One region of the Streptomyces sp. NPDC042002 genome, then DNA from elsewhere that is predicted to be linked to it. Evidence: riboswitches for the same ligand, from Rfam matches in the RefSeq annotation. Region 1 holds a riboswitch; each other region holds the start of a gene.

Region 1 (3,267 bases):
GCAATTCGATGAACTCTGCGTGTCCGGCATTACCGAGGGTAACGAAACGGGGTAACGGTCAGCCTCCGGCGACGGCCGGAATGATCGAGACGCCCACACCGTCCGGGGTCGCCGTCTCCAGACCCTGCTCGAACCGCACGTCGTCGTCGTTGACGTACACGTTGACGAAGCGGCGCAGCTTGCCCTGGTCGTCCAGAACGCGCGCGGCGATGCCCGTGTGGTTCTTCTCCAGGTCGGTGATGACCTCGGCGAGGTTCGTGCCCTCGGCCGTCACCTCGGCGGCGCCACCGGTGTAGGTGCGCAGGATGGTGGGGATGCGGACGTTGACGCTCATGATGCGAGGCCAGCCTCTCGGAAGGAGTCGAGGTTCGGGCGGATGGTCGCGGTCAGCCCGGTGTCCGAGGCCACCGCGTCCAGGGTCTTGAGGCCGTCGCCGGTGTTCAGCACGACCGTGGTCAGGGTCGGGTCGAGGAGACCGCTCTCGATCAGCTTGCGCGTGACGCCGACGGTCACCCCGCCGGCCGTCTCCGCGAAGATGCCCTCGGTGCGCGCGAGCAGCTTGATCGCGTCGACGATCTGCTCGTCGTTCACGTCCTCCACCGCACCGCCGGTGCGCCGCGCGATGTCGAGCACGTACGGCCCGTCCGCGGGGTTGCCGATGGCGAGCGACTTGGCGATGGTGTCCGGCTTCTGCGGCCGGACGACGTCGTGTCCTGCCTTGTAGGCGACGGACACCGGGGAGCAGCCCTCGGCCTGGGCGCCGAAGATCTTGTACGGCCTGTCCTCGACGAGCCCGAGCTTGATCAGCTCCTGGAGACCCTTGTCGATCTTCGTGAGCTGGGAGCCGGAGGCGATCGGCACGACGAGCTGGTCCGGCAGCTTCCAGCCGAGCTGCTCGCAGATCTCGTACGCCAGCGTCTTGGAGCCCTCGGCGTAGTACGGCCGCAGGTTGACGTTGACGAAGCCCCAGCCCTCGCCGGCCGGGTCGCCGATCAGCTCGGAGCAGAAACGGTTCACGTCGTCGTAGTTGCCCTGGATGCCGACGAGTTCGCCGCCGTAGACCGCGGCCATGACGACCTTGCCCTGCTCCAGGTCGTGCGGGATGAACACGCAGGAGCGGAAGCCGGCGCGGGCCGCCGCGGCGCCCACGGCGCCGGCGAGGTTGCCGGTGGAGGAGCAGGAGAGGGTGGTGAAGCCGAAGGCGCGGGCCGCTTCGATGGCCTGGGCGACGACGCGGTCCTTGAAGGAGTGCGTCGGGTTGCCGGAGTCGTCCTTGACGAAGAGCTTCCCGGCGTCGACACCCAGCTCGCGGGCCAGGTTGTCGGCCTGCACGAGCTTGGTCCAGCCCGGGTTGATGTTCGGCTTGTCCGCCACGTCCGCGGGGACGGGCAGGAGGGGCGCGTAGCGCCAGATGTTCGCGGGTCCCGCTTCGATGCGCTTACGGAGCTCTTCGGTCTCGTAGGCCGAGAAGTCGTAGGCGATCTCCAGCGGGCCGAAACACTCCTCGCAGGCGAAGACCGGGCCGAGCGGGACGCGGTGTCCGCACTCGCGGCAGGAAAGCGCCGCGGCCGGGCCGAGGTCCACCGCTTCGGCGGAGTTCGTGGTACTTGCATCTGTCTGCGCAGCCATGGAGGCGAGGCCCTTTCCTCATCTTCCTCACGACGCACTTCGCCGTGAGACGGATTTGGCACCTTCCCGAGCCGGGAGCCTCGCGACGCGATCGACATCGATCGGTACGAGACCGGCTGGAGGGTTGCCGGGGCTTCATCGGGCCGTATCCCTCTGCCCCTCTGGATGAGCGGTATTTGATTGTTGAACTGTTGAACGCGATACATGCCGACGATCCAGGACATGCGATGGTCATCCGCGTTGTTCAAGACTGTAACCGAAGGCCAGGACAGTTGAGATAGTCGTCCGAACCGCGAGACGACGGCAATCGATCTGCCGCTGGCCGCAGCGGGCACGCCGATGAGAGCGTGTGATCAGACAGTGAGGAGCCGCAGACCGTGCTGAAAGAAGTCGAAAGCTGGCTGAGCACACGCTCCTGGTCCGTGACCGACCGCCCCCTCCACCGGCTCATGGCCGCCAAACGCGTCACCGGGTCGACGGTCAGTGTCGTACTGCCCGCGCTCAACGAGGAGGAGACGGTCGGCGAGATCGTCGCGATCATCCGCCACGACCTCATGCAGCAGGTGCCCCTCGTCGACGAGATCGTCGTCGTCGACTCGGGCTCCACGGACCGCACCTCCGCGGTCGCCGCCGCCGCGGGCGCGCGTGTCGTGCACCGCGACGACATCCTCCCCCGGATCCCCGCCGTGCCCGGCAAGGGCGAGGTGCTGTGGAGGTCGCTGCTCGTGACGAGCGGGGACATCGTCTGTTTCATCGACGCGGACCTCAAGGAGTTCTCGTCCGACTTCGTCTCCGGGATCGTGGGCCCGCTGCTCACCGATCCCGGCGTCGACCTGGTCAAGGCCATGTACGACCGTCCGCTGGGCGGCGCCACCGGCCAGGGCGGCCGGGTCACCGAGCTGATGGCCCGCCCCCTGCTGAACATGCACTGGCCGCAGCTCGCGGGCTTCGTCCAGCCGCTCGGCGGTGAGTACGCGGCCCGCCGCTCGCTGCTCGAACAGCTCCCGTTCCCCGTCGGCTACGGCGTCGAACTGGGCATGCTCGTCGACGCCCTGCACCTGGTGGGCCTGGACGCCCTCGCCCAGGTCGACGTCGGGGTGCGCAAACACCGCCACCAGGACGGCCAGGCGCTCGGCCGGATGGCCGCCGCGATCTACCGCACCGCCCAGCTCCGGCTGGCGCGCGGCCATCTGATCCGCCCCGCCCTCACCCAGTTCGTGCGCGGCCGGGACGGTTTCCAGCCGCGCACGTACTCGGTCGACACGGAGGAAAGGCCCCCGATGACCGAAATCTCCGAGTACCAGCGGCGCAAGGCCGCGTAGGCAGGACCGGCCGGCCGCGACCGCATACGGCCGAAGTGAACGTTTGAGCGTTTCGAGACGGGGCTAGGTTTCGAGGCATGGCTTCAACGCACGGTGCCCACCGGATTCTGGTCGCGTCCAACCGCGGCCCGATCACCTACGAGGTACGGGAGGACGGTTCGCTGCACGCCCGGCGCGGCGGTGGCGGCCTCGTCTCGGGACTCTCGGCGATCGGGCCGGACGCGGGCGCCCTGTGGGTGTGCTCCGCCCTCGGCGACGGCGACCGGGAGGCCGTCGCGCGCGGAGTCGGCGAGGACGGCGTACGGATGCTGGCGAT
Region 2 (3,267 bases), on a different contig from region 1:
CACCTCAACGTAGGCGATCCTCCGTCCATCTCCTGCTTCGATCAAGGTGAAGGGGCCGGCCAGACCCGCATTCTCCTCCCGGTCCAGCGGCATGATCTGCACGTCCACGGTTCGCTTGTGGCCGACGAGGCGCAGCTGCTCCAACTGTCCGCGCAGCACTTGGCGCCCACCGATCGGTCTCTTGAGGACCGACTCGTCGATGACGAAGGTGGCGAGTGGCGTGGGACATCGCGCGAAGAACCCCTGACGAGCCAGCCGCCCCGACACTCGTTCGTCGACGGTCGCGTCATCCAGCGGGGGCCGCATCATGCGAAAGACCGCCCGCGCGTACTTCTCCGTCTGCAACAGACCTGGCACCGCCTGGTTCGCGTACACGTGGAGTTCAACCGCCTCCGCCTCCAAGCGGGCCGCGTCGCGGAAGAACGCCGGGAACTGCGCCCGCGCGACCTCCTCCTTCATCTCCCGCAAGACGCCGCCCGCGTCCAGCAGTTCGTCCGCCACGTCGATGAAGCGAGCAGGCGGCACCCGCCTCCCTTGCTCGAACGCCGCGATCGTGGACGCCGAGTACCCGGTCCCCGCCCCGACCTCAGCGCGCTCCAGAGCGGCCCGCAGCCGGAACCGCTTCAGCTGCCGCCCGAAGACCCGGATGATGCCCGACCCCGGTTCCGGCGGGCCCGGAGCCTCAGTGCCGTGGTCCGAGCCCCCGTCCGCAGCCGCGGTTCCGCCCGACTCCCGTACCGGTTCACTCACTCGCCCGCTCACCTCCGCCCGCCCCTGGTACCGACCAGCGCCAACGCCAGGAAGCGCACGCTCACCACGTCGGTGAACCCCGAAGGTTCACCCGGACAAGTGCGCACCGTCGGTGCGTGCGGATCATGCGTGCGGAAGGCCCGTCCCAGCCGTCGCAAGTGATCAGCAGCATCGGGGCGAGTGGGGAAGGCACCGTCGCCGCAGGGGGATGCGCTGTTGGCAGTGGAGGCGGAAACAAGGTCCCCCGCTGGGCCTCCGGGGCCGGGCCATCAGTAGTCCCAGTTGGCAAGAAGCACGTGGCAACGCGACCAGTCGACGGTCCAGTCGCCCTCAACCGTGAAGCCCGCCTCGCGCACCTGTTCCGTCACCCGATCCACGAGACTCCGCAGCGCTTCCGGAGTGTCACGGACCTGGGTCTCGCCGCCAGGCCCCCAGGCGGGCGCGGAGTACATCACGTGCTGTTCCGACCCGCGCGTCCTGATGACCTTGACGGTGTGGGCGTCCTCGTTCTGAAGGAACACGTAGTAGCTGCCGTCGTCCGGTTCCTCGTCCGAATCGGCACTGGAGGAATCGGAATCGGTTTCGTCTCTTGCGCTCAGGGGCCGTGCGACATCGCTGTGGCAGGACAACCACCAGAGCTGCCACGGCCCGTCCGTGGTCCATCTCTCCCTGTCCGGTCTCGCCTGGGCGACATCGATGAGGGTGATGAGCCCGTGGAGCGAGCGCCGGTCGAAGCCGCCGGGAAGCACGTCACTCAGGTCGTAGATCGAATCCTCCGCCATCCCTTCGGCGAAGTCGTCGACAACCTCCAGGACGCAGTCATCGTTCTCGTCGCCCTCGTCGTCCTGGTTCTCCACCTTCGCGTACTGCCTTTTGCCGGCCTCGTGGCCCCAGCAGAGGCCAGGCATACCGCCATGCGCGCAGGTGCACGTGTCCGTCCCCTCCGCGTCCTCGGTGGTCTCCTCGGGTTCCGCGCCTTCCTCGACTTCCGGAGACCCCGGGTCCGGCTCCTCGCGCCGTTCATCGAAGAGGTCACCGGTCCCCGGCGAACCGAGGCCGTTCGCCTCGGCCGTGTGGAACAGCGTGCAAGCGGCGGCGAGTTCGATGACCTGCACACCCGCGCGGCGAGGCTCGGGCTCGGGGGAAACGGACATGTTCGGGCAGCCTTCCGGAGTCGTAGGACCCCGGTAGCACACTGTCCGCACCCCGGTGATCTGCGGTTTCCCACGCACCGCGCATGGCGATCGGCCGTGTCCCCGGAGCATCCGCGACGGACGGAATGCCGTCCAGCGAGCCGGGACTTGACACTGGAACTCTTGACCGAGCGGGGAAACTGACACCCGTGACGGGCCTTGGCAAGATGATCCGAAACCCCTTGCTCCGGGACCGGAATCGTGACATCTTGCGGCTCGGTCGACCCGGCCGAGTGCGACCGGGGAAGCCACCGGTCGGCCGACTCGCACATCGCGTGAGTGCCCTTCCGGGCGACATCGTGCCCCCATGTCCATGGGGGCAGGCACCGATCTCCCTGCACGGCGTGTAAGGGGGTCCTTCGTTCCACAGGAGGCCCTTGTGCACGCGACCGACGTACCCGGTGCGCCCCAGAACTGGGAGCTCTACCGTCACGCTGTCGTGGACATCCGTTTCCACGACAGGACCGTCCGGGTCGAGCCGCGTTCGCCGGGCACGGCTGAGGGCCCCTTCCCGGAACCGGCCGGCGGCACCGCCCTTCATGTGATCACGGCCTGGAATCCCTTTGGCCGTACCGCCTCCGCCGAGTACAACGCCCGTGCTCACGGCCTGCTGCTCGGCGAGCTCGCCCGGCAGGGGCTCACCTGGTGGCCGGCGGCAGGAGGCGACGCGCGCGGCACGCACGTCGAGGAGAGTGTCGCCGTCGCGGGCATGAGTGACTGCGCGGCACGCGAACTGGGGCGGCGCTTCGGTCAGGACGCGATCTTCACCTGGACTCCCGACGCATGGCGTGTATCGGTGTGCGAGGGCGACACCGCCGCCGTGAGTGGGTGGGCGGCGTTCACCAGCACCGGCCGGACGCCATGGCTTCCCTCGACCGACGACACCGGCAAGGGTTGCCGGGACGCCTCGTTGGACCGTCGCCTCGAAGACCGCTGACGCGCACGAACACCGGCGTACGACAGGAGCGATGACGATGGGCATGTATCCCATGCGGACGCCGGACCGCTGTCCCCACTGCGGCAGGACTCTCGCCGGCCCACCCGCCGAACGGGTCACGGCCGACGGCTTCCCGGCGGAGGTGACCTACGAGACCGACCCCCTGTGCGGCGCGCGCTGGCACGTGTGGGACAAGACGTCTCCACTGCGCCGGCTGGCCCGCCCGTACGTGGACGCCACGGACTGACATCGCGACGCCCGTGGCATCCGAGGGACCGCGCCGGGCACCGGTCGGTGCCGGTCTCCGCCCGGCGCGGGAGGGGCCGCCGACCCGCCCCGTCGGCGGCCCCTCCCGTACCTGCTCAGCGCTGGGCCTCGTACGTGTTC
Region 3 (3,267 bases), on a different contig from region 1:
TCGCGATCGGCCTCGACTCCTGACCGACGGAACACCGCCTCCGGGCGGAACGGCTTCGGGCGTCAGACCGCCGGGACGCAGCGGCCGCCCTCGGTGCGGTACTGCCAGCGGGCGCCGTCCCTGACCAGCTCGCGCACCGCGCGGACGAACCGCTCCACGTGCTCGTCGGGGGTACCGGCCCCGAAGCTGACGCGGATGGCGTTGAGGGACTTCTCCCCGGGGGCCGCCTCGGGGGCGCCGCACTCCCCCTGGGTCCCGGGGTCGCTGCCGAGCAGCGTGCGGACCAGCGGGTGGGCGCAGAAGAGGCCGTCGCGGACGCCGATGCCGTACTCGGCGGAGAGCGCGGCCGCGAAGTGCGAGCTGTTCCAGCCCTCGACGACGAAGGAGATGACGCCGACCCGCGGGGCGTCGTCACCGAAGAGGGACAGGACCCGGACCTCGGGGACCTCGGCGAGGCCCGCGCGGACGGTACGGATCAGGTGCTGCTCACGGGCGACGAGCTTGTCGAAGCCCTCGTCGGTGAGCGCCTTGCAGGCCGACGCGATCGAGTAGGCGCCGATGACGTTCGGCGAGCCGGCCTCGTGCCGGGCGGCGCTGTCGTGCCACTCCACGTCCACGCCGCCGTCCGTACGCCGGGTGACCTTGCGGCTGGCGCCGCCGCCCGCGAGGTAGGGCTCGGCGGCGAGCAGCCAGTCGGAGCGGCCCGCGAGGACACCGGAGCCGAAGGGCGCGTACAGCTTGTGCCCGGAGAAGGCGACCCAGTCGACGTCGAGGTCCTGGACCGACACCGGGTGGTGCGGGGCGAGCTGCGCGGCGTCGAGGACGATGCGGGCGCCGTGGGCGTGCGCGGCTGCGGCCAGTTCACGCACCGGCCACAGCTCCCCGGTGACGTTCGAGGCGCCGGTGACGCAGACCAGGGCCGGCCCGTAGCCCCCTTCAATGGACACAGTGCGGGCGGCGAGGGCGCGCTCCAGGGTGTCGACGGCCTCGCCCGGGGTGCGCGGTGCGTTCAGGTAGGTCACCCGGGCGTCGCGCCAGGGCAGCAGCGAGGCGTGGTGCTCGGTCTCGAAGACGAAGACCTGGCAGTCGGCCGGGAGCGCGGCGGCGAGCAGGTTGAGCGAGTCGGTGGTGGAGCGGGTGAAGACCACCTGGTCGTCGGCGCGGCAGTCGAGGAACTCCTCGACGGTCCTGCGGGCGTTCTCGAAGAGGTCGGTGGACAGCTGCGAGAGGTAGCCGGCGCCCCGGTGGACGCTGCCGTAGTACGGGGCGTACGCGGCCACGTCGTCCCACACCCGCTGGAGGGCGGGCGCGCTGGCGGCGTAGTCGAGGGCCGCGTAGGTGACCTCGCCGCCGGTGACGAGCGGGACGGTGACATCCCGGCCCAGAACGGCCAGAGGGGCACAAACAGACTGGTCGGCGGCAACGGTGGAGACAGACATGGCGAGCTCCTGTGAGAGGCAGGCGGGATCACCGCGCGAGCCGGCCGCCGGGAGGCAGCGCTCAGCGCGGGAAAGGTGAAAAGGGTGTGCGGGGGCGGGGCTCTACGCCCTATCGCATTCGCTTGCTCACAGAAGGCTCCCTCGAACGACCAGGACCCCTGGTTGCGTCCGCCCGGAGGGCGGGAGGGGTCCGCGCTTGCCGTAGGCCTCGCTGCCTACGACCTGGTCTTCACCCGGGGCACCCCGCCACGGACGGAGGGTTGCCGGACAGCCGGCCGGGGCCTGATGGCTGTCACTCATGACCTGGTACAGCATCTTGCCAGAGGATCTTCCCAGCGCAAGACGCGGTCCGGATCGTGGACCGCGCCTTGCTCCGTTTCCTCCGTGTCACCGGTGGATCAGGCGTTGCTGGCGGCCACCCAGCGGTCCAGGGTGCGCCTGGCGGCGCCGGAGTCGATCGCCTCGGCCGCCTTCTCCATTCCGGCGCGGAGCTGGTCCGCGAGCGGCGCGCCGGTCGGCGACAGGGCCACCAGGGCCGCCGCCGAGTTCAGCAGGACCGCGTCCCGTACGGGCCCCCGCTCGCCGTCCAGCACACGCCGGGCGACCTCCGCGTTGTACGAGGCGTCGGCGCCGCGCAGGGCCTCCACCGGGACGATGTCGAGCCCGACGTCACGCGGGTCGAAGCACTCCTCGGTGACCACGCCGTCGCGGACCACCCAGACGTGGGAGCCCGCGGTGGTGGTCAGTTCGTCGAGTCCGTCGTCGCCGCGGAAGACCAGCGAGGAGTTGCCGCGCTCGGCGAACACGCCCGCCACGATCGGCGCCATACGGGGGTCGGCGACCCCGACCGCCTGGGCCTTCACCCGCGCCGGGTTCGTCAGCGGGCCGAGCACGTTGAAGGTCGTCCGGATGCCCAACTGGCCGCGCGCCGCCGCCACATGACGCAGCGCCGGGTGGAACTTCACCGCGAAGCAGAAGGTGATCCCGGCTTCCTCGGCGACCTCGGCGACCCGCTTCACCGTGAGCTGGAGATTGACGCCGAGCTTCTCCAGGACGTCCGACGAGCCGGACGCCGAGGACGCGGCCCGGTTGCCGTGCTTGACGACCTTGGCGCCGGTGCCGGCCACCACGATCGAGGACATCGTGGAGATGTTGACGGTCTTCGCGCCGTCGCCGCCCGTTCCGACGATGTCGACGGTGTGTCCGGGCACCTCGATCACATTGGCGTGCTCGTACATCGCCCGGACGAGTCCGGTGATCTCCTGGACGGTCTCGCCCTTGGCCCGCAGGGCCACCACGAACCCGGCGATCTGCGCGTCGGTCGCCTCGCCGCGCATGATGCGGTCCATCGCCCAGGCCGTGTCGTCCGCGCTCTGGTCGCGGCCCTCGAGCAGGCCGTTCAGTACCGCCGGCCAGGAACGGCCCGCCGCGGTGTCGCCTCCAGCGGGGTTCACAGCGCTCATGGTCGCTCCTGGGTTCGTAGGTCACGCGGTGGTCGGTGACGCGGTCGTAGGTGACGCGGGGTGGATCACCCCGCACCACGGGGTGAGTCCACCCTATCCAGCCCGGGAGACGGCAAAGAGCCCCGTCCGTTGCGTGGACGGGGCTCCTGCCATGGCGAACAGCCGGGGATCAGGGGATCAGTGGTGGCCGTGGCCGCTCGTGATCTCCTTGTACTCCTCGACGGTGGGCTTGGGGATCTGGTTGTCCTCCCCGTAGAAGCCCTGGCTCATCTTGGCGCGCAGCTTCTTCGCGCCCGAGACCTTGCGCTCGACACCGTTCTCGTCGACCGTCGGGCCGATCTCGGCCGGCTTGTACTGGTCGTGCG

Evidence for each region. A riboswitch is a leader RNA that binds a small molecule or an ion and turns the genes downstream of it on or off. The one in region 1 is predicted to bind S-adenosylmethionine.
Region 2: it holds a riboswitch for S-adenosylmethionine, as region 1 does, so the genes downstream of both, ACZ6KY_RS12705 (hypothetical protein) here and thrC (threonine synthase) in region 1, are expected to answer to the same signal.
Region 3: it holds a riboswitch for S-adenosylmethionine, as region 1 does, so the genes downstream of both, ACZ6KY_RS00645 (aminotransferase class V-fold PLP-dependent enzyme) here and thrC (threonine synthase) in region 1, are expected to answer to the same signal.

Annotation. Positions count from the first base shown of each region.
Region 1 is NZ_JBVJCT010000016.1:181,350-184,616, reverse strand. It holds gene ACZ6KY_RS24115 (MoaD/ThiS family protein) at 59-334, opposite strand; gene thrC (threonine synthase) at 331-1,629, opposite strand; SAM riboswitch class I at 1,645-1,801, opposite strand; gene ACZ6KY_RS24105 (glucosyl-3-phosphoglycerate synthase) at 2,007-2,951, shown strand; gene ACZ6KY_RS24100 (alpha,alpha-trehalose-phosphate synthase (UDP-forming)) at 3,029-3,267, shown strand, end outside.
Region 2 is NZ_JBVJCT010000006.1:255,801-259,067, reverse strand. It holds gene ACZ6KY_RS12710 (helix-turn-helix domain-containing protein) at 1-750, opposite strand, end outside; gene ACZ6KY_RS12705 (hypothetical protein) at 1,020-1,904, opposite strand; SAM riboswitch class IV at 1,962-2,072, opposite strand; gene ACZ6KY_RS12700 (DUF3293 domain-containing protein) at 2,323-2,880, shown strand; gene ACZ6KY_RS12695 (hypothetical protein) at 2,918-3,127, shown strand; gene ACZ6KY_RS12690 (DUF6299 family protein) at 3,266-3,267, opposite strand, start outside.
Region 3 is NZ_JBVJCT010000001.1:153,951-157,217, reverse strand. It holds gene ACZ6KY_RS00650 (Lrp/AsnC family transcriptional regulator) at 1-23, shown strand, start outside; gene ACZ6KY_RS00645 (aminotransferase class V-fold PLP-dependent enzyme) at 63-1,439, opposite strand; SAM riboswitch class IV at 1,627-1,743, opposite strand; gene trpD (anthranilate phosphoribosyltransferase) at 1,838-2,902, opposite strand; gene qcrB (cytochrome bc1 complex cytochrome b subunit) at 3,080-3,267, opposite strand, start outside.